Regions from separate parts of the Oceanobacillus sp. GQ8 genome, predicted to be linked through region 2. Evidence: riboswitches for the same ligand, from Rfam matches in the RefSeq annotation. Region 2 holds a riboswitch; the other holds the start of a gene.
The links. Region 2 has a riboswitch for FMN ahead of ribE (riboflavin synthase). Riboswitches for the same ligand answer to the same signal wherever they lie in the genome.
Positions count from the first base shown of each region.

Region 1 (11,259 bases), on a different contig from region 2:
TTAAAACAGATGAGGCTTTTTCAAAACAAAGAGAACCCGACCGTGTTGATGGTTAATCCTGAACATAAGTAAGTTGCTATACAAATTAGAAAAGCTTTCATTCGCTCGTCTTTTAGTGAATGTGTAAGTTTTCTAATACTTGGGACTTCGAAATTCCAGCTAGATTGTCATTGCTTTCTGGCTAAAATTTCAAACATTCCCAACGTGTAAAAAAAGGGAAACTCAAGTTTGAGTTTCCCTTTCTACTTATTTCTTAAATGAGTCACGTTCTTCAGATTGTTCAATCCACTCTTCAAGCTTGTCTTTTAGTGTGTTAAAACCAGCTGAATCATTGGTTTGTTGAACTGCTACAGTTTGTTGCTTACGTGGCTTTGGTGCTTTTTTTGGTGCTTCTTCTGTAGCTCGGATGGATAAAGAAACTTTGTTCTTTTCTTCATCAATAGTAAGAACTTTAACTTTTACTTCATCGCCGGTAGTTAGATGTTCGTTAATATCCTTTACAAAGCCATGTGTTACTTCGGATATATGAACTAAGCCCTGTGTTTCCTCATCTAAAGCAACGAAAGCACCGTATGGTTGAATGCCTGTTACCTTACCATCTAATATTTGACCAACCTCAAATTTGTTTGTCATGCTGAACAACTCCTATATACATTATTCGATTCATTTCACACAATATATTATTTTAGCATAATAAACAGGTTTAGGCAAAATATAAGAAAAACAATGTAGAAAGGGATGTTAAGAATGGTACCATTAGACTCAAAAGTGGAAGAGAGAATTTATCCGTTATTTGTATTGGAAGAACTATTAAAACCAGAAGGCTATGTGATTGGTGCGAATTGGGATTATGATAATGGTTACTTTGACTTGAAAGTGGATGATAAGGGGGCATATTATTTTTTGCGTGTGCCGTTTTATGCCGTAGCAGGTTCTCTGGATTATCCCGGGGTCACGGTTCGTTTGGAAAAGCCCTTCTTGTTGGCGCATGAATACGAGTCTGGGAATGATCAAGATAGTCGAAATGGTCCATTTCAAGGTATGGTTAATCAATTCCAGACACCGACAAACCCAGATGCAGATGTTCCTGCAGAATATATTGAGATCGGTAAAAGCCTCGTTCAAAAACTTGAGGCGCTAATTCTTCCAAGCGACCAATGAAATTACAATGTCGCCCTGCTTTAGTACAAAAGTGGGGGCACAATTTAAATAATAGTCATGGTTACGTATAATCCCGAGTAAAATATGTTGCTGTTTTGTTTGAATAGTAGAAAGTTCACTAAATGTCTTTTCGTGCAAGTCCTCGGTGACCTCCGTATGATGAAATTGCTGTGTTTTCATTAGCTGTAATAAGTCTTCAAAGGGTGTAGAGGATGCTTTATGAGATAATTCATGATAAAAAAGCCCAGACATAAAATCATTCGTGCGAATAATCGTCGTAGCGCCAGCTCGCAGTGCGTTTTCTATCTGTACTCTTGTGAGGATCTCCGCAATAATGAGTACGTGTTTATTATTTCCTCTTATGGCCACGGTTGATAAAATAGTGTCATTATCAGCCTGTCTTTCGTTCTTTGCAGAAATGTCTGCTGAAATAAGGACACGATGAGCCAGTGAAATGTTTGCCTTCTTGAGGGTTTGATCCTCCGTGGGGTCTCCTTTTATAAAATGCACAGGATAGTGACGATATTCTACAGCGTTTAGTGTACGGTCAATTAAGACAATTTGGGTGCTAGGACTGTTTTCAATGGTCAAGTCGATCAGTCTGCGGGTGCGTTCATTCCAGCCAATAAAGATATAATGATTACTTCCTTTAAACTGAAGCTTTCCTTCCAAGAGATCTTTTTCATGCTGTACCGTGGCTGCTGACAAAGTGGTAATGTAGAATGCTACGAGTCCACCACCTGACAGAATTAATGTGATTGCTACGATTTTCCCCGAAATGGTTAGAGGTACATAATCTCCATAGCCAACTGTTGCGCCTGTAACAATTGCCCACCAAATTCCCTCAAATACAGTAGGAAATTGATTTGGTTCCACTAAATGAATGATGGTACCGAAAAAAAGCATAAGGGCAGTAATACTCAATAGCAGTCTAAAGATAACTGGTAATTGGTGGTAGACTTGTTTAATAAATCGAACGCTCATATGCTCACCTGTTGTTCCTTTTTTACTTCTAGTATGGACACAGGCTTTTAAGGTGTATACAAAAAAGCTGACAATAATTTGCCAGCTTTTCTATTACTTAGATAGGGTTTCTTTTAAACTGTTATAAACTTCTTCCCAAAAATCATGATTGTCACGGAACGACTTAGTCATAAAAAGAATCATTTCGTTAAATTTCTCTTTATAGTCAGACGCATCCTTTTCTGGGAGTTTTGCCTGTGACTCCGTTACAAATTCTTGAATCTTTTCTGCCCTCGGTCCCCATTTTGAAACTTCATTTCCATCTTGGTCTAGAAAGATGATAATAGGGATGGATCTGGATTTTCCATTTGTTAAATAGCTATCCATCAACTCCAAATTCTGATCGCGAAGTAACATACGAACATCAATGTGACCTGCTTCAGCAATATGAAGTAATATTGGGATGTTAAGCATGGCATCGCCACACCAGTCTTCTGTTAAGACGATGGCACGTAGTTGCTCTTTCTGCAATCGTGTGAAAAACGCAGTATCCTCTGGTAAAGAAAAAGTATCGTATATATAAAGCAGGTTTTCCTTATGCTTTTCCATTGATTCTATATACATATCTGGAGACATTCCTTTTTCAAACCACGTATTCAGATTCATCGCTATCTGCTCCCTTTTTTATATTTACTTTGAGTGTATCCATAATAAAATGTTACGTAAACTAAAGTGCTCTTTATTTGATTATTTGCTATTATATAAAGTGAAACTTCAATCGGCGGGGGCTTTTCGTTCTTCCCCCACTGATTGTTAGTTGAACGAATCGGGGTGTTAGCGTCCGTTTACTTCCACTTAAACATCACTGTTTCACTTCATGTTTTGAAGTGGGAGTGTTACGGACGCTTGCACCGGGAGTAAAAGAAGTAATTGAAGGAGGAATAATAAATGGAAAATGCAAACCGTGATTTCCTATTAGATTTGTTACATACAGCCTCACCGTCGAGTAATGAAATGGAAATTCAAAAGAAATGGATTACCTATGTAAAGGAATTTGCAGATGAAATAAGAACAGATAATGCAGGCAATGCAATTGGTGTTTTAAATCCTGATGCTACTTTTAAGGTATTGCTAGCAGGACATTGCGATGAGATAGGTCTGGTTATCAACCGAATTGATGAAGAGGGATTCTTACATTTTGATAAGATGGGTGGCATAAATCCAAAGGCAGCAGTAGGCATGAAAACAACAGTACTGGGCTATAACAAAACCGTAACAGGTGTGATTGGTGTGAACGCCCAGCATCATGGTGGCTTAAAAAACGACTTTGGATTGGAAGATTTATTTATTGATTGTGGCTATCAATCAAAAGAAGAAGCTGAAAAAAATATACAAATTGGGGATCTGGCTGTTTATAAAACAGAACCAGAAATTTTAAAGGATCGCTATGTTGCCGGCCGTGGGTTGGATAATCGCACTGGTGCATTCATTGTTGCTGAAGTATTAAGGCGTTTAAAGGAAAGAGGCTGTTCTGTAGGTGTATATGCAGCAAGTACAGTTAATGAAGAAACAAATATGGGTGGAGCTTATTTCGCTGCGGCAGGTATTCAACCAACTATGGCGATTGCATGTGACGTTACCTTTGCAACAGATTATCCTGGCGTGAACAAAAACAAACACGGTGATGTGAGACTTGAAAAAGGCCCTGTTTTAGCAAAGGGTGCGCCGATTAATATTAAAATAAATAAACTGTTGGAAAAAGCTGCAAAACGTTTAGAGATGGCTGTTCAGTATGAATTGACACCGAGAATGACTGGTACGGATGCCGATAAGATGAGATTAACTGGAGCAGGAGTTCCGGTGTCACTCGTTTCATTACCATTACGTTACATGCATTCCCCAGTAGAAACGGCGAGCTTAAAAGATATTGATGAAGAAATTGAATTACTGGTTACAATGCTGGCATCGTTAACAGGAGAAGAAAGCTTAAACCCATTAGAAGATTAATTCTCTTGTAATAACAAAAGATGTTTGAGAAAAGACCATCAATTGCTATTTTCTGCAAAAACGAGATTAGATAGCGTTTAGTTCGAAAGATTCATTTGTTAACTTTAATGTGAAGATAGATGGATGATTAGTTAATTAAATAGCTGCAAAAGTCCTTTTATTTCTTTAATAAGAAATAAAAGGACTTTTTTATTTGGTTAGACAGGGTAATTTGATTCATTTTTATTATTAGTGCTAAGTAGAATACCTTTTGCAACACGTTCTAATTCCTATGATGACGGGCTTGGCAGGGTGTTGGAGAACAGTTTTCTACTAGTCTTTAGTCATTGGGCCTATGAACTCTGAAGGAAAAACCGCGACTATTTAATTAATTTTGAAAATTCAGTATATAAACGACATAATTCGACACAAATCTAGCTAGGCGCTGATTATACTTACATTAACAACATAGATTCTACAAATCCCACCACTGACACCAATGAACCCACATAAGAATCAAAAGGGAGAGGAGGCAGTAGGTGTTTTTTTGCTTAGCAAAATCTGTTTTACAAATTGAGGGGAGGAAATAGTTTGAAAACAAAGAAGAGGCGTCAGACGAGAGCATTTAGTATTGCTGCGTCCGTATTAATGACTTTCTCATTGGTCACACCAGGCTTGGCTAGTGCCGAATCAAACAACAAGCTGCACCAGTCTGTTAATGAATCATCAAGCTCGGTTGTACAGAATAAGGTAACGGATCGATTGCTTGATACGTTTAAGAAAGATGACAAAGTTACCTTTCTCGTAAAGTTTGCAGAAAAGGCAGATACGGCAAAGGTAGCGGAGGAAGCTAAGAAATCTACAGCTAAAGCAAACCTTTCGGCACAAAAGGCAGAACTGGCACAACGTTCAGCAGTCGTTTCCGAATTAAAAGCGACATCTCTTACTTCTCAACAAAATGTAAAAGACTTTCTTGAATCACAATTGGATTCAGGGAAGGTAGAGGATTATAAATCTTTTCATATAGTAAACGGTATGTCTGTTACTGCTACGAAAGAAGTGGCCGAAAAAATAGCCACATTTGCGGAAGTTGAAAAGATTTTGCCAAACGAAAATCGCGAACTGTTTACAACCGTTACAGAAGACGCGAAAGCACCTACTTCCGAAATCGCCAATGTAGAATGGAACGTAGAAAGAGTTGGCGCGCCAGCTGTCTGGGACATGGGATTTGATGGTTCTGGAGTTACAGTTGCAAGTATTGATACAGGGGTTCAATATGATCACCCTGCACTACAAGAAAAATACCGTGGGTATGATGCAAGTACGGGCGAAGTAAACCATGACTTTAACTGGTTTGACGCTACTGCAGGTGAAGAAGCACCATACGATGATCAAGGACATGGTACACACGTAACAGGAACAATGGTTGGTAGTGAGCCAGATGGATCTAATCAGGTTGGTGTGGCACCTGGTGCACAATGGATTGCTGTTAAAGCATTTACAGCAGCTGGTGGAACAGATGTTGATTTACTCGAAGCTGCGGAGTGGATTTTAGCTCCTACAGACTCAGAAGGCAATGCACGTGTTGATATGGCACCAGATGTCGTAAACAACTCGTGGGGCGGTGGACCTGGATTAGATGAATGGTACCGTGATGTTGTTACTAACTGGAGAGCAGCGGAAATTTTCCCTGAATTCTCTGCAGGTAATACTACATTGACAAACCCAGGCGGACCTGAATCAATTGCAGTACCAGCCAATTACCCAGAGTCATTCGCAACTGGAGCTACTGATGCGAATGATGCGCTGGCAAGCTTTTCATTACAAGGACCTTCTCCTTATGATGAAGTGAAACCGGATATTTCTGCACCTGGAGTGAATATTCGCTCTAGTGTACCAGGTGGAGGTTATGAAGGTGGCTGGAATGGTACTTCAATGGCAGGACCTGCAGTAGCTGCAGTGGTTGCTTTGATAAAGCAAGCGGATGCTAGTCTAACTGTAGATGAAATAGAAGAACTTATCACCACTACTGCCACACCATTAACAGATGGTAACTTTACAGAAGTGCCAAACAACGGATATGGATATGGCCTTGTTAGTGGATATGACGCAGTATCATCCCTTGTGACTGGATTAGGGACACTTGAAGGTCAAGTTACAAAAGAAGGAGAAGATACTGAAGCGCCTACTTTTGAACATGAAGCACCTGCAGAATCCTATATTGGAATGGATCTAGATCTATCCATTCAAGTAATGGACAACATCAGTGTTTCTTCTGTTCAACTTGAGTACACAGATCATAATGGTGATACTCAAACAATTGATGCAGATCGAGTTTCTGGAGACTTCAAAGATGGAGAATATACAGCTACCATTCCTGGAGACCACATTGATGGTGACTCCCTGACTTACAGCTGGAAAATTAACGACTTTGGAAACAATGAGGTTTCCAGCGATGAATATGTTGTAACCTTGCACCCTGGAATCTCTGTTGGTTATTCAGAGGACTTTGAATCAGAGGCTGCAGGTTGGACAGTATTCGGAGAAAATAACAGTTGGGAACGTGGTGTTCCTACGTCAGGACCGGAAAGTGCTGTATCCGGTGAGAACGTATATGCAACAAACTTAGCAGGAACGTATGATAGTAATGCAAATACAACGCTCGTTATGCCTCCCGTTGACTTACCAGAAGGAGAATCATACTTACAATTCAGTCAGTGGTACAACATAGAAAATAACTGGGATTATGGACATGTATTTATTTCGACAGATCAAGAACAATGGACACAGTTAGCTAGAATAACAAATGTATCTGAGGATTGGGAAGAGGTTGAACTTGACCTATCCGAATACAGTGGACAACGTGTTTACATTGGCTTTAACTTAACTACAGATGGCTCTGTTGTCAGAGATGGTTTCTACATTGATGATGTTAAACTAGCTGACACTTCTGATAGTGCGAGTGCTTCTGTAAAAGGAAATAAAGGCAAAGCTAATGGTAAGAATAAAGGTGCCATCAGCCTTAATAATGGGCAAATGGGAGTTGCAGGCTTTAACAATGCACTTGGAGTAATAAAAAGTGATAAAAAGGCTTCTTTAAAAGAAAAAGTAAATCCGGCTAAAATTGCTCCACTAATGCCTGAAAAGAAGGATAAGCCAGAAAAGGATCCAATCAGCCCGGTATTGTTACCTATGAGTGCACAAGTAAGTGTGCTTGAGAGCGGAAGAACAGTTAATACTGATCCAGAAAATGGCTCGTATTCTTTGCTTCACGCAGCAGGTGAGTTTACTGTTAAAGCAGAAGCTTATGGATTTGAATCAGAAGAACAAACAGTCACTATAGAAGGTGATGAAAGCACAACTGCTGACTTTACACTCGAAGAGGTTGCACAACATACTGTAAGTGGTACCGTGACAGATGCGGCTACTGGTGAACCAGTGGAAGGTGCTACTGTAATAGTAGTGGAAGATGCAAATATTGCACCTGTAGAAACGGATGCAGAAGGTAATTATGAATTAACAGCTTATGAAGGTAACTATACGCTGAAAATTTTGGCTGCTGGTTACCATGGAACAGAAGTAGAAGTTAATTTGGAGGAAGGCGATGCAGAAGCAAACGTCTCTCTAGAACCTTTCTACACTGTACCAGGTGGGGAAATCGGCTATGATGATGGTACTGCGGAAAACGCACGTGCTTTCTATGATGCAGGAAACGGCTGGGCAGTAAAAATGTCACTTCCAGAAGGCGAAGAATCTGCTGTCGTAACGGACGGTGTATTCAAATTCTGGGATGAAGAATTTCCTTCTCCAGGTGGAACAGAATTTGCAGTAGAAGTATGGGATGCCTCTGGTACAGATGGACAGCCTGGTGAAAAACTAGCTGGACCAATTTCTGCTGAAGCAACCCGAGATTCTAGTACTTGGACTGTTGTAGACTTATCAGAGCATGGAATTGTTGTAGAGGGCGACTTCTACATGGTTTATGTCCAAACACAGCCGAATACTGCCGCACCTGGCCTTGCAACAGATGAAAATGGACCGAATGCAGAAAGAAGTTATCAAATGGTAGGAGGAGCTTGGTCTCCGTCACCAGCTGCTGAAGGTAACTATATGATTCGTTCACGTGTAAGCTATGAAGCAGAAACTCCTGTAATTACCTCTCCTGCAGAGGATCTAATTACAAATGAAGCAGAAATCACTGTAGAAGGAACTGCTTCACCAACAACTACTGTACAACTTCTGAATAACGGAGAAGAAGTTGGGTCTGCTGAAATTGGTGAAGAAGGATCCTTCGCTATTGATGCAGAATTAACAGAAGGAGAAAATGAACTTACTGCTGTATCTCTGCTAGATGGTACAGAAATAGGTGAATCAGAGCCGGTTGTCGTAACATTGGATACAGAAGCTCCTGAATTAACCATTGACAGCCCAGAGGATGGGGACAAATCTAATCGTGAGACAGTTACTGTAGAGGGAACTGTATCTGATGCTAACCTAGACTTTGTAGAAGTTAATGGACAGTCTGCAGCTGTAGAAGATGGTGCGTACTCCAAGCGGATTCTGTTAGATAACGGGGAAAATGAAATCGAAGTTATCGCACACGATCTTGCCGGTAATACGACATCTGAAACAGTAACAATTGACGTAAAATACGATGCGCCTGAGATTGAGAATCTAACACCAACTGAAGATAAAACACTAGAAGCAGGCGAAAGTGTCAAAATTGAATTTGACAGTGAGCCTGGGTTAGACGCAACTTTCGCTATCCATATGCCACTAACAAATGCAAAGAGCAGTGTATCTAATGCTACAGAATTGCCTATGATGGAAACTTCTGATGGGCACTATGTAGGCTACTGGACTGCGACTAGCAATGTTGTAGCAGATGGTGCTTTAGTAGAAGTGAAAGTTAAGGATGACTATGGAAATGAAACAAGGGAACAGGCTGACGGAAAACTAATTATTAACGTCGACTGAACCAACTAATCTAACAAGGTGTGTAGCTTAGTCTACACACCTTGTTTTTTTGAAGAAGATTTAAGAGTAGCTGAGGTTTAGGTATACTAAACAAAGGTTTTCAAACTACATACTAAGGAAACGAAGCAAAACACTTTTCAAATTTCGTAAACTCCCGTATACTATTAATATAATTTAATAATCGATTCCATCTTCGGGGCAGGGTGCAATTCCCGACCGACGGTAAGAAGCAATTTCATGCTTTAAGTCCGTGACCCGCAAAGTTATTTGCGGCTGATCTGGTGCAAGTCCAGAACCGACAGTTACAGTCTGGATGGGAGAAGATGTCGAGCCGGAATTTAGTGCATATATTGCGCTTAATTTTCCTATGATTTTTTAAACATACCCTAAAGCCCCGATTAGGCTTTAGGGTTTTTTGTGTTTAAATGGAAGACGGTGGATCCTTCATCACGAGATAGGAATCGATTAAAGATGAAGGAGGAGAATGATGATGCAATCATCAAAGACACAATCATTTAGCTTATTAAAACTTATTATTCTCGCATTACTGGGGACCATTTCATTGGTATTATTCTTTATTAACTTTCCATTACCTTTTCTACCAACCCCTTATCTAAAAATTGATTTTAGTGAGGTGCCAGCCCTTATGGCCGCGTTTATTTTCTCGCCATTAGCAGGAGTAATTGTTGTTGCAATTAAAAATGTTTTATATTTAGCAATCGGTGGGGGAGAAATAATTGGCGTACTAGCTAATTTCCTTACTGGTGTTTTATTTATCGTCCCTGTTGCCTTGATGTATCATAAATTTAAAGGTGTTAAAAGTGTTATTTCAGGGTTAGTTACGGGCACAATTGTGATGGCGTTGGGCATGAGTGTACTGAATTACTTCTTAATATTACCAGCTTATGGCTGGTTTATGGGCTGGGAAATGACAGAGCAATTTAAGTGGTTTTCGGTATACGCTGGTATACTACCATTTAATCTAATAAAAGGAATTGTGGTCGGGCTGTTGTTTGTACCATTATTCTTGAAAATGAGACAGTGGATTGAGGAAAAGCGAGCAAGTCTTATCTAATTTAATATTTTATTTTCTAAAAGGGCTAGTCATGCGAAGACTAGCCCTTTTTGCATCTTTTACTATATATAAATATTATTTAAAAAACCCGCTTGCATTAATTATATGCAAGCAGGTTTTTCTGTAATCTATTGTTCTTCAACAAGATATCTTGCTGTGGGTTGTACTTCTAATCGTTCTTCAGGAATAGGTTTACCTGATTTTTCACTTAGACCGTATGTGCCATTTTCAATTCGTTCTAGTGCATCATCTATTTCTCGGAGACGATCCTCGCGTACAAGGTTCAATCCTGCGTCGCGTTCTTGCTCAAATTGTTCGGTACCCATGTCTCCGGGGTGGTTGTCATAGTCTGCTAACTCATTGATGGAATCATTTGGGCTTTTTTCTCGGTTTTCATCGATCTTTTCCGCATTCTCTTCTCTTAATTGTAGAAGTTGTTTTTTGAATTTATCTAATTGATCTTTACTTAGGTGTGTCTTCATTTGTATCTCCTTTCATTATGACTGCTTTTTACGAACAATTCCTAGCGTACATCTTGAAATACAAATTAGTTTCTCTGCTTCATCGAGTATCTGTATTTCCCATACCATGGAAGTTCTACCGAGATGGATCGGTTTTGCTAGAGCAGTGACTATTCCAGCACGCTTACTTCTAATATGGTTTGCATTAATTTCCATTCCAAAAACGTTCGATTGCTCTGTGTCTATATTGGCCATAGCTCCGATACTGGCAGCAGTTTCTGCGAGAGCTACACTCGCTCCACCATGCAAATAACCGGCAGGCTGACGAGTTCTTCCATCAACAGGCATAGTAAGGATCACAAGATTTTTATCCAACGATATCGTTTTAATCCCAAGTGCTTCCATTAGTGTCTGGTTAAATTCCATGTAAAGGACATCCTTTCTTAAATTACAGCGTCAATTAGTAATGAAATTCCTAAAAGAAGTCCATAAATACTATTGGTTTTTCCAGTTGCTGCCATGGCAGGCATCATTTCAATCGGCATCGTTTTACCTTGGAATTTCTTGATAACATCAAATGCCTTCATGATAGCAAGAAACGAAATAAGTGACCATAATGGAAGGATACCGGTAATG
Region 1 covers NZ_JCAXEV010000003.1:681,377-692,635, forward strand. The annotation lists gene AC6CHS_RS12235 (DUF378 domain-containing protein) at 1-56, shown strand, start outside; gene yugI (S1 domain-containing post-transcriptional regulator GSP13) at 247-633, opposite strand; gene AC6CHS_RS12245 (YugN family protein) at 748-1,161, shown strand; gene AC6CHS_RS12250 (potassium channel family protein) at 1,138-2,145, opposite strand; gene AC6CHS_RS12255 (thioredoxin family protein) at 2,239-2,790, opposite strand; gene AC6CHS_RS12260 (M20/M25/M40 family metallo-hydrolase) at 3,073-4,131, shown strand; gene AC6CHS_RS12265 (S8 family serine peptidase) at 4,702-9,087, shown strand; FMN riboswitch at 9,273-9,416, shown strand; gene AC6CHS_RS12270 (ECF transporter S component) at 9,578-10,162, shown strand; gene AC6CHS_RS12275 (TraR/DksA C4-type zinc finger protein) at 10,291-10,644, opposite strand; gene AC6CHS_RS12280 (hotdog fold thioesterase) at 10,660-11,049, opposite strand; gene AC6CHS_RS12285 (1,4-dihydroxy-2-naphthoate polyprenyltransferase) at 11,067-11,259, opposite strand, start outside.
Region 1: linked by a shared signal. The riboswitch ahead of AC6CHS_RS12270 (ECF transporter S component) and the one ahead of ribE (riboflavin synthase) in region 2 are both predicted to bind FMN.

Region 2 (11,259 bases):
AGGACATGCGCTGTAAACCCGTAAAATGAAATTTCAAAGATTCGTTTACGATCAAGCAAAAAATAAAGAATTAGTAATGGCAAGAAAATCGACAGAAGGTTAAACCAAAAATACCATGTTTCTAAATCTGAAAAATCATTCCAAAAGTCTCTGTGTAACTTTGCTAAATGTTCCTTCACATCATAAATCTTCTTATATAGTTGTTCTTCACTCATTTCTAAAACCACCTATTTATAATAATAGGTTTAGTTTATACCCAATATAAGAAACTATGCCGATAAAAATCGCCTTTCCTCATTGCTTCGCCTTCCAATCCTGTTTCATCATCTTAAATAATTTCATGAAAGTAAATGCAACAAAAACGGTAACAAGGTCAATTATATAAAGAAACCCATAATTCATTCCTTTGTTCATTTCTAGGAAACCGAGGTATACATACAACGGCCCCATACCAAAAGCAAATATCAGATTTAGTACGATAGTATAGAGGAAAAAGTTTTTCCCTTTCTTAAGACAATATTGATATACAAGCATAAATACTACTGGAAATACAACGGTGGTTGAGGTAAATCCTGTAGTCATTAAATAAGTAAAACTATGTGGATAGCTGAAATAATTGAGAGATGTTAAAATCTGATCTGTATTCGCCCAAAGTACATGTATGGTAAAGCCAAAAAAAGAAAGTTCAAAGAGTCTTTTTCTATCCACAGTAAAATACAGAATGATTAGTGAAATAATCATGCTTCCCAGTAGAAACCAAAAACGCCATGTATCGAAACCGGTAGTCATTTCCCAGTAGGTCTGTTGTAGATTATATAGCTGTTCTTTTACCTCAAGTATTTTATTATAAAGCTGGCCTTCGCTCATTATCAGTCCACCCATATTTATATAGTACGCTTAGTGTGGACAATATAGTTAAAACCATGTATTTAGCAATTTATGCAGCACTCGCTCGGTAAATCGTGGCTTTTGGGTGAAACTCCCTGCTTCAAAGGGGTTGTCTTCTGTTTCTCGGGCGATACTTACTGCCTCACAGCCGATATCTTCTGCTTCTCGGGCGATACTTCTTGCCTCTCGGCCGATGCCCACTGCCTCGCAGGCGATATCTTCTGCTTCTCGGGCGATGCTCCTTGCTTCTCGGCCGATACTTCTTACCTCGCAGGGATACTACCTGCCTCTCAGCTGATGCTCCTTGCCTCGCAGGAGATATCTTCTGCTTCACGGCCGATGCCCACTGCCTCGCAAGCAATATTCACTGCTTCACAGCCGATGCTTGCTTCCTAACTCAGTGGCTGATCAGTACCCTACCCACATTTTTATAATAAAATAGCCTCCCAAAATCCTGGGAGGCCTCTAACTTACTTATTATTTTCAAACTCTTCCACCATGAGTGAAAGCTCTTCCCAACGCTCCATCTTCTGTTCCAGTGCTACTTCTGCTTTTTCTTGTTCCTGGAAGAGCTTTTGAACTTTTTCAGAATCACTACCAGCATCTACAATCCCTGCTTTTAGTTCATCTACCCGACTCTCTAGCTCCATAATTTCCTCTTCAATGGTATTCCATTCTCGTTGTTCATTGTAGGAAAGCTTTTTCTTTTTCTGCTTTGGCTTTTCTTTTACTGTCTTTGGTGGTGTTGTGACGCTTTGTTCAGCCTGAGCCTGCTCAAGGTATTCACTATAATTACCATAGTACTCACCTACCGCACCGTTGCCTTTAAAGACAATTAAACGATCTACTACACGATCTAGAAAATAGCGATCATGCGATACTGTAACTACGACACCAGGGAACTGATCCAAATATTCCTCCAACACTCCCAGCGTCTGAGTATCCAAGTCATTTGTCGGCTCATCAAGGAAGAGGACATTTGGTTCCTGCATTAAGACCTTTAAAAGGTATAGACGGCGTCTTTCCCCACCCGATAGCTTGCGGATATACGTCCACTGTGCGGAACGGGAAAATAGAAATCGCTCTAGCATTTGTTCAGCTGTAATAACGTCACCATCGCTCGTATGGATTACCTCTGCAACTTCCTTAATATAATCAATAATACGTTGTGATCCATCAAGCTCTTCATCACCTTGTGTATAGTACCCGATGTTTACCGTTTCTCCAACTTCTACCTGACCGCCATCTGGCTTGATACGACCTGCCATAATATTTAATAGCGTTGATTTCCCCGTACCATTAGGGCCAATAATACCTAACCGCTCACCTGGCACAATCAAGCGGCTAAATTCATTGATTAATCTTTTTTCACCAAATGATTTGCTGATGTCATGTAGCTCCAACACTTTCTTTCCTAGCCTGGTTGACCCTACTTTAAAATCAACTTGTTCTTTCTTCGTATCAAATGTTTCTTCCTTCATTTCTTCAACGCGCCCTATTCGAGCCTTTTGCTTTGTGGATCTAGCTTTTGCTCCACGTCTTAACCATGCAAGCTCACGTTTCAAAGTGTTCTGGTGCTTCGCTTCATTGCTTGCCTCTAGTGCTTCACGTTCCGCTTTTTTTTCAAGAAATACTTCATAGTTCCCTTCATACACATACAAATTACCTTTATCTAACTCATAAATTCGATTGGTGACCCGATTTAAAAAATACCTATCATGCGTAACGAGTAGCAAGGAGCCTTTATACGTCTGCAAATATTTCTCCAACCACTCTACTGTTTCATTATCAAGGTGGTTTGTCGGTTCATCTAAAATCAAGAGGTCCGCAGGCTGAATCAACGCCTTGGCAATAGCTACTCGTTTCTTTTGGCCACCCGACAGTTCTGTTACTTGCTTATCAAAATCGGTAATTCCAAGCTTTGTCAAAACAGACTTTGCAGCTGTGTTAGCTTCCCATGCCTCTGCTTCGTCCATTTTTTGTTGCATCTTTATTAATCTGCTTTGTGCCTCAATGCTTTCCGGCTCCTCTTGCAGTTTCAACAATGCCTGCTCATAGTTACGCATTACCTGCATAATCACAGAATCTCCGTAATAAATTTGTTCCATTACATTCAGTTCAGGATTAAGTGGTGGATCTTGGGCTAAGTACTCAATCCGATAATCTTTTGGATGTTTGATGGCGCCCTTTTCCGGAGCTTCCAACCCAGCAATTGTTTTCAAAAAGGTGGATTTCCCCGTTCCATTTACTCCAATTAACCCAATTCTTTCCCGTTCTGTAATGGTGCTCGTAACGGAGTCGAATAATATTTTGTCCCCGAAGGATTTATGTAAATTTTCTAATGTTAGCATTGTTAACTCATCCTCATCTTTTTCTAGCTTTTAGCCAATCCTTTGTAACCAGTACCAACAAAAGTAATAACCATGATGTTACCAAGTAAAATATCCCTTTGCTCACAGGTGTCATTTCGGAATAAAAGAAGGCCATACCTACCCATATAACCGCTATCATGACAAGCTGTATTCCTAGTAATTTTATGTTAATCGCCTCCGAATTATAAAATGAAACTTCAATCAGTGAGGTTGTCGTTCTCCCTTCACTGATTGTTAGTCGAACGAATCGGGGTATTACCGTCCGTTTACTCCCACTTAGACACCACTGTTTCAATTCATGTTTTGAAGGAGGTGTCTTACGGACGGTTACACCAGAATAAATTTCCCTATCAACCAGTTTATCTTACTGAGAAGCTTTTTTCCATTAAGAGAAGCATAGACTGGCTTATTGAAGTAATAGATGTTTGGGGTCATCTGAAATTAACCGGCATTATAGCTTTAATTCACCATCTGTTGGGAGACTATGTATGGTGTGGGTTGGTGCTGTTCGCTAAAGGGGGCTTTGGTTGATCGGGGCGCGGTCATTTGGTTGATTAATCGCTATCGTGGTTGATTCACCATGAGTTTTGGTTGGTTGAATCACTATTGTGGTTGATTCTTCTCGGCTTTTGGTTGATTAAATTGCTATCGTGGTTGATTCACCACTACTTTTGGTTAGTTGAATCACTATTATGGTTGATTCAGCACGACTTTTGGTTGATTAAACAAGCCATGTGATCAATTGAATCCCCAGTTTGGTTGATTCATCACACTCTTTACACTTTTTTTATACTTTTCTTGTCTAATTATTTATGCCTGCCGCTTATTATTAAGTTACTCAGCAAAGAAAGGATGATAGGTATGTCGGAAACAATTTTTAAGGCTACGAATATCACGAAAAAATACGGCGAAAACAAAGCACTCGATAAAGTATCGATTGAAATTAAACGAGGTATGATTTATGGATTGATTGGAAAAAATGGCGCGGGAAAATCGACATTCATGCGGACAGTCATGGGTTTAATTACAGTCAACGAAGGCGACATTGAACTGTTTGGAAAAACTGACAAAAAAGGATTGCAACTGGCACGAAGAAAAATGGGCCAATCCATTGAAACACCGGCACTTTATCCAGAATTAACAGCTCAAGAGAACTTAAAGGTACAAGCCGCTAACGGGGGAGTAAGTGAACGAGAAATTGGTGATTTACTTCGTTTAATGAACCTAGAAAATACAGGTAAGAAAAAGGCTAAGTACTTCTCATTAGGAATGCGACAACGTTTAGCGATAGCCTCCACACTTATTACAAACCCTGAGTTTCTAATTTTAGATGAGCCGACAAACGGGCTTGATCCATCAGGAATTGTGAATATGCGCGAAATCATCCAACGATTGGTAACAGAACGTGGTATAACAGTCTTACTATCTAGTCATTTGTTAGATGAACTTTCACAGGTTGCCACCCATTACGGTATTTTACATGATGGAAAACTGATTAGTGAACTTTCTAAAGAAGAGTTAGCGAGTAAAACTCGGCAATACATTGAATTAGAAACAATGGATGTTCAAAACGCAGTCATTGTACTCGATGAATTAGGGATTCGTGATTATGAAGTAATCAGTGGGACGGGAATCAACATCTATGAACACTTAGATGATGTTGCAAAAATCAACCGTTCGTTAGTCTTAGCAAACGTGGATATTTCGAGAATTGGTACTACCAGACAAAAACTTGAAGAATATTTCTTACAATTAACTGGAGGAACACCAAATGCTTAATCTTTTAACAGCGGAAAAATTTAAATTATATAGAAGTAAAAAGTTATGGATCGTCCTAGGTATCTTACTCTTACTCCCGATTATGCAAGCCGTCAACAGTATATTAGAAGTGGATAATGGGAAGGAACTCGTCCAAGTAAAGGATACAGTCATCAATGGAGCTACTGGTATTCTGATGATGGAAAAAAACGGATTTACAATTTTACTTGTCTTCAGTGCTTTTATTAGTTTCTTTGTTGGGGAAGAATTTCAAAATGGAACAATTCGAAATGCGCTATCATTAGGTCGTGGTCGTACTCTCTATTATTTGTCAAAGCTAGTGATAACTGCCTTAATCTCTTTCATTGGCGTAATCATCTTAACGGCAATCGGTATTATACTCTTTTCATTAGTATTTGGTTTTGGTGAAGTTGCAGGGATTAGCGATTACTTAGGTTATGCTATTAAGACTTTTAGCACGCTTTATTTATTAATTTTGGCGAATGTATCGATCTATGTGATGATTAGCTTTCTAACAAAAAATAGCAGTATCTCACTTATTTGGAGTTTTCTATATACAATGGCGACGGCTTTTTTACCTGAAATTTTCCTACAAACCGAGCATTTTAAATATATCACGTTCTGGTTTACGGAAACTTACTTGAACTATTCAGATTTTGCAAACCTAGCTGATATCGCAAAATATCCTGAAATGATATTAGTCAGTCTTATCACCATTGTGCTATCATCAACGTTAGGAATCCTTCATTTTAATAGAACAGATATAAAGTAGGTCGAATAGATATGGCTACGATTTTAATCATTGAAGACGATAATGCAATTCATTCACTTATCAAAGATACGTTAGATTTACAGGATTTTAAAACCCTTAGTGCGTACTCAGGGACAGAGGGAAAATTGCTATTTGAACAAAATCAAGTTGATATAGTTCTTTTAGATTTGATGCTTCCAGGAATGAATGGAAAAGATTTCCTTAAAGACATCCGTCGAAATTCAACTACCTCTGTAATTGTAGTTTCAGCAAAGAATGATCAAAATTCAAAATTGGAACTTTTGACAAATGGGGCAGATGATTACATCATAAAACCTTTTGATCTAAAAGAACTGCTTGCGCGGATTAACATTCAATTACGGCATGCAACAAAACCTTCGATTACCAATACGAAAGAAATTTATTACAAAAATATTAATGTCAATCTAGAGACGCGTGAAGTGAAGATAAATGATCAAACACTACATCTTACTGGCCGGGAATATGCTATCCTTCTATTATTTCTCGAGAATCCACAAAAGGTATTTAGTCGTGCCAATATTTATGAAAGTGTTTGGAATGAACCTTATTTTGACAGCGATAAAACGATTAACATGCATATTAGTAATTTACGAAATAAGCTTAACATAGATGGCACAAACTATATTAAAACGGTATGGGGCATAGGCTTCAAATTTGTTAACTAAGGAAGGAGAAGTGAAGGTTATGTGGGGATGGATATTTGCTTTCCTGGCATTATCACTTCTTCTTTATATTTTCTTTTTAAAGAGAGAACAAAGGAAATTAACATGGAAGATCAGAGAAATCCCAGCTCAGTCCAGTTTTGGAAGCAGGTTATTTTTAGATTTCCGTGAGAAGACATTGCTAGATTTAGTCGATGAATTGAATCATATGATTGATGAATATGAAGAAAAAAATCGCCAAGCAATACAAATGGAAGAGAATGTGAAGTTATCCATCGCTGGTCTGTCTCATGATTTACGGACACCTCTTACGTCCATTAAAGGTTATGTTCAACTATTGCATGCGTCTACAGATGAAGCTAACAGGGCGAACTATCTCAGGATTATTGAACACTCTATCACGCGACTTATGGAAATGACCGATCACTTTTATGACTTAGCACGTATTGAAACGAATCAAAAAGAAATAGCATTATCTACTTTCTCTCTCTCCAAGCTAGTAGAAGAAACTTTCTTAGACTTTTACGATCAATTGGAGAAAAAAGAAATTGAAGTTCAATTTCCAGAAGAAATATATGAACAGAAAATTATAGCTGACAGCATAATGCTTATACGTGTTATCCAAAATGTTATCCAAAACATCCTACGTTACGCTAAAAGCAAAACGATTATCGACTATAACATGAAAGAAAACCATCTAACTCTCACAATTCAAAATGACATTAAAACAGATAGCAAAGTCGCTATAGAAAAAGTATTTATGCGATTCTACACAGAAATTACGAGTAGAACGAACACCGAATCAAGTGGATTAGGTCTTTATCTTTCTAAAAAATTAGTGGAAAAAATGAATGGAAATATCGATGCAGAACTTAATGATGACTGGTTTATTCTTAAAATCCATCTCCCCATTAATAACATTACAACTTAACTACTAATAAATTCACATAAGTTAACAAGGGGAGTATTAGCTGAAAAATCAGTGGATAGTAAGCATTGTTTATAACTCTGTTTTCTCTACATTAAAAAAAGGCCGGGGCACTGCCCCCGGTCTTTCCTCACGTTTAATTAAAATTGTTTCAGTAAGCTTACCATTTCAATGGCGGCTGTTGCTGCCTCTGCACCTTTGTTTCCTGCTTTCGTTCCAGCGCGTTCAATTGCCTGTTCAATTGTTTCGGTTGTCAACACACCAAAGATGACTGGTTTTTCTGTTTGCATTGCAGCTTGCCCCACACCTTTTGCTGCTTCATTACACACATAATCAAAATGAGGAGTGGAACCACGAATGACCGTCCCCAATGTAATCACAGCATCATATTGTTCCTTTTTTGCCATTTTCATTGCAGCAAGTGGAATTTCAAATGCTCCTGGAACCCAAGCCACATCAATATTTTCTTCAGGCACGCCATGTCTCATCAATGTATCCTTTGCACCTTCTAATAATTTACTAGTGATAAAGTCATTAAACCTTCCAACCACTATTCCTATTTTCATGTCAGTACCAACTAAGTTACCTGCAAATACGTTTCCCATTTCATTATCCCCTCTCCATTATATACTGTTGCTGTTTTTTCCTGTATGCAGCCAAGTCTTCTATTGTGATCATTTTTAATCCGAACCGTTCGGCCATAACGGCTAAATCAGGAACTCGCGCCATTGTGCCATCCTCTTTGACAATCTCACAAATCACACCAGAGGGAGCTGCATCACTTAGCAAAGCTAAATCAACCGCAGCTTCTGTATGACCTCGGCGGGCGAGTACCCCATCTTCCTTAGCGATCAGTGGGAAGACGTGTCCTGGTTGTTTAAATTGATCAGCTGTTACCTGTTTATCCGTTAGCGCTTGAATAGTTTTAGCTCTTTCTGGTGCACTAATTCCCGTTGTTGTCGTAATGTGGTCTACACTGACAGTGAAGGCTGTCGACAGCGGATCCGTGCTGTTACGCTTCATTAATTCTAGCCCTGCAGCCTTTGCAATGTCTGATGTGATAGCTGTACAAACGAGCCCCTTGCCATGTGTAATCATAAAATTTATCATTTCAGGAGTCGCTTTTTCTGCTAAACCCACGAAATCTCCTTCATTCTCACGATCTGCATCATCTACTACAATCACAATATTACCTTCTTGTAGGTCCGCGATTGCTTCTTCAATAGTATGAAACATAATCAGCACTCCTTTCTTTAACTTTATAAAAAACCTTTATCTTGTAGAAATGTTTTATTTAGATTGCTTTCTGGTGTCTGATCCGAAAACTGCAATAGGTGCTGTACATGCTTGGCTAGCATGTCGCACTCAATATTCACGAAATCTCCCACTTCTCTTGTACCTAATGTAGTTTGTGCTGATGTATGCGGAATAATCGAAATCGTAACAGTACTATCCTGCACGTCAAATATGGTCAGACTAATACCATCAATTGTGATCGATCCTTTTGGCAGCAATAAGCTTTTGTAGTTAGCAGGTAGTTTGATCCTAAAATAGATCGCATTTTCTTGCGGTTCTTTGTGTATGATCTCAGCTGTAGTATCTACATGACCTGATACAAAGTGACCACCGAATCTACCGTTTGCAACCATCGCCCTTTCTAGATTGACGAAGTCCCCCTCTTGTGTGGCGTTAAGGGACGTTGCTTTAATCGTTTCTGGCATGACATCCACTTCAAATGAATGATCAGAAAAACGCGTAACCGTTAAACAAATACCATTAATCGCAATACTATCTCCAATTTTCATGTCTGACAGGGTATGTTCTGCTTTAATAGTTAGCGTAACAGCACGTTCTGACACCCGTTTTTTTCTCTGCAATGTTCCTTTTTCTTCTATTATTCCTGTAAACATACGATCCTCCCCTTCAAATTTAATTGCATTAAAAAACCCCTGAAAATCGCTTCAGAGGGTAAAAGGGCAGAATTTAATAAGCTAATAAAGCACGCTGATAAAACAAACTTCCACTATAACAGTGGAAAATGCACATAGCATAATAAGGCGTTTTATCATAAACATGCTCGCTTTTCAATTCCTTCTCCCATCCAGACTTTACTGTCGGCTCTGGAGTTTCACCAGATCCACCGCTTGGCATTGCGCCGCACGGGTCACGGACTTAGAAGCTTAACACTTCATCACCGCCGGTTGGGAATTTCACCCGACCCCGAAGGAAATTCTAATTATTCGGTTGTATCTATGTTATAACTTAAATTTATTTAGAATGCAAGCAACTCAATCAATACGTATCTTGTTGCTTTCACATACATCGATAACAATTTCTGACATAATAGAAATACTTGCATTCGCCTCTTTTACCGAGTACTTACGTTTTTCATATACTGGGAATTTAAAGTTATAGCTACTGTCATTGCCTCTTGGCTAATACTTTTAACATACAAAAAAAGCCCCGCATTTGGAGCTCTTGCTGAATCAGAATCAGGTGTATATTTTGCATCCATAAAGGGCTTAAATTAATGTGTTAGGATCGATTCAAGAAAACGGATCTCTTCCTGGATTTTTATTTTTATCTGGTCATCTTCATATTTTTGAAGAAGCTCCGTTAAATACTCTCGGTCTCTTTTAAAATAAAACAGCTCTTCTTTCGTATACTCCACTAATATATCCTCCCAGTAGCGCGCTACGCTAGGTATTTTATACCCTATCTCCAAATAATTAAACGGCTATTTTGATGTTTCACTCAATTTTTCATATTCCTGTATCATCTGTTCGTAGGTTAAGGCACCAAAGGCTTTATACCTTATTTTCCCCTCAGCATCAATGAAATACGTAGTAGGAATTGGTTGTATACGATATAACTGACTTACTTTAGCCTTTTCGTCCAATAAGACTGGAAAGGTGACGCCAAATTCCTTTATAAATTCTCTCACTGTCTTTTGATTCACTTCTGTATCAGTTAGGTTAACGGCTAAGATGACAGGACCCTTATCCTGAAAAAATTGCTGCATATCTGGCATCTCTTGTCTGCACGGTGGGCACCAGGTAGACCAAAAGTTTAACAATACTCGCTCTCCTCTATAGTCAGAGAGCCTCACTTGTTCACCTTCTAGTGTTTTCAGTTCAAAGTCCGGTGCCTTATCCCCTACATTCACGCTTAGAGGAACGGTTCCGCTAACTTCCACACTTTCTTCCCCATTGTATAAACCTTTGGAGTGCTCTGCCTTCTTATCGGCAAGCATAAGATTATATACAGAGCCTATTACAATACTAATAGCAAATACGATGAACAAAATCCTTTTCATCACGATGCCTCCGTTTCATTCAGTTATGTATAGTCTGTCTCTTTCCAGCACATAACATACTAAGAAAAGCAGAGTTCGCTCACTAAAATCACAGCGTTTTTGATATTCTATTTTGTTATACTATAGAAAATAGAGAAAGGGAGCTGGGCATTTGGCACTTAATAAGGGAAAGTCAAACTGTATTACTGATGTAAATGGTGTAAAAGTAGGACATGTTACATTGTATGAAGAGCTGGACAAAAATAAGACAATTTGTACGGGAGTAACGGCCATTCTTCCCCACGAAGATAATTTATTTTACAAAAAAGTCCGTGCTGGTAGTGCTATTATAAACGGTTATGGGAAAACTACAGGTCTAGCACAACTAGAGGAAATAGGGCTACTTGAAGCTCCCATTATGCTCACCAACACTTTTAGTGTGGGGGCGGTTTGGCAAGGGACATTGGAGTATATGCTTCAGACGACAAAGGATATTGGGGATACAACAAGCTCAATCAATATTGTAGTTGGGGAGTGTAATG
Region 2 covers NZ_JCAXEV010000005.1:280,360-291,618, reverse strand. The annotation lists gene AC6CHS_RS16735 (hypothetical protein) at 1-215, opposite strand, end outside; gene AC6CHS_RS16730 (hypothetical protein) at 295-867, opposite strand; gene AC6CHS_RS16725 (hypothetical protein) at 916-1,089, opposite strand; gene AC6CHS_RS16720 (ABC-F family ATP-binding cassette domain-containing protein) at 1,359-3,239, opposite strand; gene AC6CHS_RS16715 (hypothetical protein) at 3,253-3,555, opposite strand; gene AC6CHS_RS16710 (ATP-binding cassette domain-containing protein) at 4,122-5,039, shown strand; gene AC6CHS_RS16705 (DUF2705 family protein) at 5,032-5,811, shown strand; gene AC6CHS_RS16700 (response regulator transcription factor) at 5,823-6,497, shown strand; gene AC6CHS_RS16695 (sensor histidine kinase) at 6,487-7,425, shown strand; gene ribH (6,7-dimethyl-8-ribityllumazine synthase) at 7,563-8,027, opposite strand; partial or broken gene ribB (3,4-dihydroxy-2-butanone-4-phosphate synthase) at 8,047-8,658, opposite strand; gene ribE (riboflavin synthase) at 8,682-9,332, opposite strand; FMN riboswitch at 9,508-9,654, opposite strand; gene AC6CHS_RS16675 (hypothetical protein) at 9,950-10,093, opposite strand; gene AC6CHS_RS16670 (redoxin domain-containing protein) at 10,160-10,738, opposite strand; gene AC6CHS_RS16665 (DmpA family aminopeptidase) at 10,890-11,259, shown strand, end outside.